DNA from 3 places in the Lacticaseibacillus styriensis genome. Region 2 is predicted to be linked to each of the others. Evidence: riboswitches for the same ligand, from Rfam matches in the RefSeq annotation. Region 2 holds a riboswitch; each other region holds the start of a gene.
What was found. Region 2 has a riboswitch for lysine ahead of LACSTY_RS09000 (amino acid permease). Riboswitches for the same ligand answer to the same signal wherever they lie in the genome.
Positions count from the first base shown of each region.

Region 1 (2,274 bases), 1.4 Mb from region 2:
GACCCGCACGATAAACTGCCTCCCTAATGGGTTCTCTATCGCAAGCAACTCGCAGCTATTCGCTCACAGACATCGCGTTTTGTCAGCTCGTTTCTGCAAATGAGAACTCTGTCATTTTATTTTGTACTTTAGCAGACTCTCCCAGAAACACAACCCCCAGCGACGGCGGAAAATCAGCACGTTTTGTCGGCATTGCATAGAAACAAAGTGTTGAAATTTGTTTCTAATTTTTTTGCTCAAATGGGTGACGGGGCGTTTGGGGTAGTGGGTGGCGAACAATGGGCTGGCGCAGGAACGAGTCTGCATGTAAGGAGCTTGATTCAATGGCTAATCTCTGCTGCTCTCGTAAACGCGTTCACTGGGCCAGAAACCTGCGTGTAAGGACCTCAGGCGCAATGGCCAAGTTCGGGCCATCACGCCTGAGGCCACTTACACTCCGGTTTCTAACCGGCCCAGTTCACGCTCTTGACGCCTTCGTTTTTTTATTATAGTCTGGTGATAAACAGATAGAGGTTGCAACCAACATGAGTATCCGAATCGAGCGAGATCCTTCGCATTGACATTTGGTGAAAGGGGCGGTTGCCGAAATGGGGGCGCCGGGATCGGCAAGCCTGTTGGGCCAGGGTTGAATAAATCCTGTACTGTCGCTTAGAAACCTAAGCGGGGCGCTATCATTCAAGTAGATTGCAAGTTGGGATCTTTTTGTTTGACGCGTGGCCAAACAAAAGGATCCCTTTTCGTTTGCCATCGCCCTGCCGTAACGCGTTCACTGGGCCAGAAACCGGCCCAGTGAACGCTCAAGGAGGATGCCTGATATGAATTTTGCTACAAATCAAGAAGGTCAATTAACCATTGGCGGCGTTGCGGCCAGTCAACTGGCGCACACGTTTCAAACACCGCTTTACGTGTATGATGTCGGAGCGATTCGCCACCAGATTCGCGCGTTTAAACAAGTTTTTGAGGCTGCCAACGTCCGTTATGCTGTCAGTTATGCTTCCAAGGCGTTTGCGACCATTGCAATGTACGATGTCGCCAAGGCTGAAAACATTCATGTCGATGTGGTTTCCGGCGGCGAATTATACACGGCTCAAGCCGCCGATTTTCCCATGGCAAAGGTCAGCTTTCATGGCAATAACAAAAGCAAAGCTGAATTGCAACAAGCACTGGATGCCGGCGTCGGCACGATCATCGTGGACAATTTTCATGAATTGGATCTGCTTGATGAGCTCTTGAAAGCAGCAGTTGGCCAACAAGATGTTTTGATTCGGGTCGCTCCCGGGATTAGCGCCCACACCCATGCTTATGATCAAACCGGCCAAACTGACAGTAAATTCGGCTTTGATCTTGAAAGCGGGCAGGCAGATGAAGCAGCCAAGCGGATTTTAGCCGACGAACATCTGAACCTGCTCGGCATCCACGCCCATATCGGCTCGCAGATTTTTGAAGTAGCCGGATTTGAAGCCGTCACCCAAAAGCTGCTGACAGTCCTCGATAACTGGCACCGGCAATTCGGTTTCACCCCGCAAGTGCTCAATGTCGGCGGTGGGTTCGGGATTGCTTACACCAGCCAGGATGATCCGTTGCCGCCAGAAGCGTTTGTCAAAGCCATTCTGAGCACCCTCAAGACGCAAAGTAGTCAGCTCGATTGGCCGCTTCCGGCAGTCTGGATTGAACCGGGGCGGTCGATTGTCGGCCCCGCCGGCTACAGCCTTTACACGGTCGGCAGCCGTAAAGACGTGCCTGGGCTGCGGCCATATGTTGCAGTTGACGGCGGCATGGGCGACAACATTCGCCCCGCCCTTTATCAGGCGCAATACACTGCGGTGGTTGCCGATTACCCGACCGCCAAGCCAACCGAGCATGTCCATCTCGTCGGCAAGTACTGCGAATCCGGGGATATTTTAATCGACGATGCCCCATTGCCCGCCACCCAGCCAGGTGATGTGGTTGCCGTTTTCGACACCGGCGCTTATGGCTACTCCATGGCATCCAACTACAACCGCAACCCGCGGCCGGCCGTCGTTTTCGTTGAAAATGGCCAGGCCCAGCTGGTCGTCACGCGCGAAACTTACGCCGACTTGATTCAGCACGATCACCACTACGCCGCACCGAGCTCGTCAACACCCGCAACCACCGCCAACAACGCTACTACCGCAACCAAATAGGAGGCCATCATGGCACAATTAGACACCCAAAAGATCATTTCAACCATTGCCAACAGTCAGAAAACAACACCCGTTAAGGTCTATCTCAAAGGCGAGTTAGCTGATTTGC
Region 1 is NZ_CP132483.1:107,070-109,343, reverse strand. Features, by position in the region: gene LACSTY_RS00475 (aspartate kinase) at 1-9, opposite strand, end outside; lysine riboswitch at 500-679, shown strand; gene lysA (diaminopimelate decarboxylase) at 816-2,165, shown strand; gene dapD (2,3,4,5-tetrahydropyridine-2,6-dicarboxylate N-acetyltransferase) at 2,175-2,274, shown strand, end outside.
Region 1: linked by a shared signal. The riboswitch ahead of lysA (diaminopimelate decarboxylase) and the one ahead of LACSTY_RS09000 (amino acid permease) in region 2 are both predicted to bind lysine.

Region 2 (2,274 bases):
CCACAATCACAATTAAGCTCATGATAATCGCCAAAATCGGACCAACCGGGAACCATTTTGCATGATATTTTAACTCATGAACATCATGCCCTTGCTTCACAAACGCACGGCGGAAGCGAAAATGCGACACCGCAATCCCAAGCCACGCCAGGAATCCGGTCAGACCGGATGCGGCGACCAACAGTTGGTAAACATGGGGTCCCATGATGCTGGTTAAAAATGTCAAACCCCCGACCAGCGTCGTCAGTAGTAAGGCTGCAATCGGAATGCCGCGTGTATTCGTTTTTTGAAAAACGCGTGGCGCAAACCCGGATCCGCCCATGGCCCACAACATTCGGGTTGAAGCATACATGCCGGAATTGGCAGACGATAAAACCGATGTCAGAATCACGGCGTTCATCACGCTGGCCGCTCCGGCGAGGCCAATTCGATCAAAAACCAGCGTAAACGGCGAAATTGCCACTTGATCAACACTGGCGCCTAACAGGTTCGGACTGGTATAAGGAATGATGGCGGCAATGACAGCGATAGACAAAATATAGAACAATAAGATCCGCCAAAACACCTGCTTAATCGCCTTGGGAATGCTGGTTTCCGGGGTAGCACTTTCGCCCGCGGTAATCCCGATTAGCTCGGTGCCTTGAAAAGAAAACCCTGCGACCACGAAAACCGCTAATGTTGCCGGCAGCCCACCAACAAACGGCGCCGCGCCGGTCGTATAATTTTTAAAGCCGATGGGACCGTGCCCGCCCATGATTCCCAGAATGGTTAACAAACCTACGACCAGAAAAACCAGGACGGTGATCACTTTGATTAATGACAGCCAGTATTCGGTTTCGCCAAACGACTTAACGGAAATAATGTTAATCGTAAAAATGAGCGCCAAAAAGCCCAGCGAAAACAGCCAGCCCGGCACATCTGGCAACCAGAAGTGCATCACAATGGCCGTTGTTGAAACATCGACGGCAACGGTGATCGCCCAGTTAAACCAGTAGTTCCAACCTAAGGCAAAACCAAACGCCGGATCAACAAACCGGCTGGCGTACTCTGAAAAGGAACCGGATACCGGCACATAGGTGGCCATTTCGCCTAAACTAGTCATCAGAAAGAACACCATTAACCCGATACCAATATAAGCTGCGATTGCGCCGCCCGGTCCGGCAGTTGCAATCGCGCTGCCGCTGGCGACAAAAAGTCCGGTGCCAATACTGCCGCCGAGGGCAATCATTGAAAGATGCCGGGTTTTGAGTTCTCGTTTTACCTGATTCGTTGCTGACTGTGCCACAAATGTACTCCTTTGCTGAATGGGTTGAGATGTTAAACGTTGGGTTTGTTACAGTTACAGGGCGTTTAAGCACTAAAAAAAACCGGTGGGTGTCAGTAACTAACCCATCGGCTTATTCTACTTCTCGTCATGAATAAACGTGATCCGATTTGTTAGCGCCCCGCGATAGTCGCGACAGTCCAGCAGATGTTATCCACTGGCCCAACACCGCCTTACTGAACTAAGCCGGCATTTCGGCACCTTTCCCTTTAACAACTGCGCATCTGGCGTTCAGGCCATTGCAGTTGCGACTGATGATCGGTGCGACCTCTAATCTTGATTATGGTTCACGTTATCATGTCTTGTTTCTAACGGCAACCGGCTCTCACCCGGTTTTAACTCAATTTTCAGCTTTGCGGATGTCATCGACTAAACTAGCCGTGTCAAAGTGCTGCCTTAAGAACGGTTCGTCATCGGTTGGCAAGTGTAACTGAAAGTCGCTAAACTTTTGTAAAAATAATTCGCCACTGTCGAGCTCAAATCCGAGAATGTGCCCGCCCATGTGATGATCAGCCGACAAAAAGTGCAAATGGAAACCCGGCGATACCGCACCGGCATAAAGATCCGGTGAAAAGTAACCGATCAGCGTGCCTTTGACGTTATCGGCATGGAATTCTTTTTGGCCTGAAGCCGTCTCTGTCAACGTCGGATAAGGAGGCTGTTGCGGCAACACAGCGCGCGTGTGCATTTGCGTGAAGGTACCTTCGACCCGAACTGCCGCAAAAAGATTGCTCGTTTGTAACCGATCAAGAACCGCTTTCTGAAATCCGGTCAGATCCAACCCCTGAAGCTTCCCGGCCGAAACATCGGCTTGATAATGAACATTCGCAAACGGCACTTTCTCATCCGCTGCAACTTCGCGAACGGTACCTTGTGCGTTAACCTGATAAACTTTGCCGGCTTGAATAATCAACTCGCCATCAAGGCCGGTCAACGTGCCAATACCAGTG
Region 2 is NZ_CP132483.1:1,883,794-1,886,067, forward strand. Features, by position in the region: gene LACSTY_RS09000 (amino acid permease) at 1-1,285, opposite strand, end outside; lysine riboswitch at 1,431-1,605, opposite strand; gene budA (acetolactate decarboxylase) at 1,665-2,274, opposite strand, start outside.

Region 3 (2,274 bases), 1.2 Mb from region 2:
CGGTGTTGTCTGAAAACTCGGGTCCGTAAACCCATTGTGGGCCAGAATATTAATCTGATTCAGTCGGTAAAAAATCAGCCCGGTTTGTCGCCACAAGCGATACTGCTTTTGCGCTAACACCTGCAACGCTGACTTACCGGCAACCGTGGCCCGATTAACCTGTTGGAAAAAATTCTCCGGATTCAATGCCCGATAGCCTTGTTGCATCAATTCAACATCTTGATCAAAGCGCGTTAACAGTTTTAAAACAACGGCTGCACTGAGCTGGGTCTCCCCCCGTTCAAAGCGTGACAAAGTAGCGGCCGTCGTAATCCCCGCCGCAATTTCTTCCAATGAGTCATTTTCCTCAAGACGCAACGCCCGTAAATAGGCCCCGACTTTGACAGGCTCCTCCGGCATCAGCACCCGCCCCTTTTTATGAGAAGTTTATTAGACAAATTTAACACGTTTTGTCATTTTTTCAAAATATCTTTCTATTTTTCATGCATTTGCCAGCACAGACTTAATTGACTTTCATTCCCCATTCCGCTAAACTCGATTTTGACATTTAAATACACCACCAAGAAATAGAGGTTGCGGTGGGCAACGAAAACTGGGGAGTGCCGGATCATGTTGAACCAGTCGTAAGTGCCGCCGCCGAAATGTCGGGCCGTGTTCGGACGATCCGCATTGGGCCATGAGCGCATAACTCATGGACTGTCGAAGCAGGTTGCTTCGGGGCGCTATGATTCTGGTTTATGACTAAAATCGATGGAATCGACCTTTATTGCTTGTTCAATAAAGGTCGATTTTTTGGTTCCAGCTCTATTTCCCACTACAAGAAGGGAGAATGTCATTTTATGAAAAAACACTGGGTTGCACGTTTGGGTGTGCTGGGGCTCGTATTGAGTCTGCTGCTTGGCGGTTTTGCTGCTAAACCGGTCAATGCTGCGAGCGACGACAACACATTCAAAGTCGGTATGGAAGCCGGCTATGCACCGTTCAATTGGACACAGAACACAGATGCCAATAACGCGGTCAAGATTCAAGGCAGTCATGAATACGCCAATGGTTACGATGTTCAGATTGCGCGGAAAGTCGCTAAGGCACTGCACAAGAAAGTCGTTGTGGTCAAAACCTCTTGGGATGGCCTGCCGCCTGCTTTAACTTCCGGCAAAATCGATGCCATTATCGCCGGGATGTCACCAACACCGGATCGGCGCAAAACGATTGATTTTACCAATCCGTACTACATTTCCAATCTGACCATGGTCGTCCGTAAAGACAGCAAATATGCAAAAGCCAAGAGTATTGCTGATTTTAAAGGCGCCAAAGTGACGGCTCAACTCAGTACTTATCACTATCAGGCGATCAACCAAATCAAAGGAGTCGTCAAGGAACCGGCCATGAACGACTTCCCAGCGATGCGGGTGGCCTTGGAGTCTGGCACCATTGACGGCTACGTTTCCGAAGTTCCTGAAGGGATCACGGCAGAACGCGCCAACCCGAACCTGATGTATATCCATTTTGCCAAGGGCCAGGGATTTAAAACCGATGCCAGCGACACCAACCTGGCAATCGGGTTGCGGAAAAACGATCCCAATAAAGCTAAAATCAATGAACTGCTCGCTACGATTTCTAAAAAGGAGCGGGCACGCCTGATGAATGAGGCGGTCGATAATCAGCCTTCGACCGAAAAGAGCGGTAACTGGTTCATGGCCATTATGAAGCAGTACGGACCGATGCTCTTGCGTGGTACCGGTATGACATTGTTACTGGCCTTGGTCGGCACCCTTGTTGGCTTCATCATCGGCCTGTTAGTCGGGATTATTCGCACCACGCCAAAACCCAAGAAGTTGGGACAGCGCGGTTTGCGGGCAGTTATCAATTGGCTGCTTTCCTTGTATATCGAGGTCTTCCGCGGCACGCCAATGATTGTTCAGGCAGCGGTCTTGTATTATGGCGCCGCCCAAGCCTGGCACCTGAACATGGATCGCACCACCGCAGCGCTTTTGATTGTTTCGATTAACACTGGCGCCTACATTTCCGAAATTATCCGTGGCGGGATTATTTCCGTCGATGAAGGGCAGTTCGAAGCAGCCAGTGCGCTGGGCATGACGCACCTACAAACCATGATGAAAGTTATCCTGCCGCAAGCGGTTCGTAATTCCCTGCCAGCGGTCACGAATGAGTTCATTGTGAATATTAAGGATACGTCCGTGCTGTCGGTTATCTCGGTTTCCGAACTGTTCTTCAGCGGCGAAACCATTGCCGGCCAAAGCTTCCAGTTCTTCC
Region 3 is NZ_CP132483.1:3,053,724-3,055,997, forward strand. Features, by position in the region: gene LACSTY_RS14300 (helix-turn-helix domain-containing protein) at 1-399, opposite strand, end outside; lysine riboswitch at 560-733, shown strand; gene LACSTY_RS14305 (ABC transporter permease subunit) at 840-2,274, shown strand, end outside.
Region 3: linked by a shared signal. The riboswitch ahead of LACSTY_RS14305 (ABC transporter permease subunit) and the one ahead of LACSTY_RS09000 (amino acid permease) in region 2 are both predicted to bind lysine.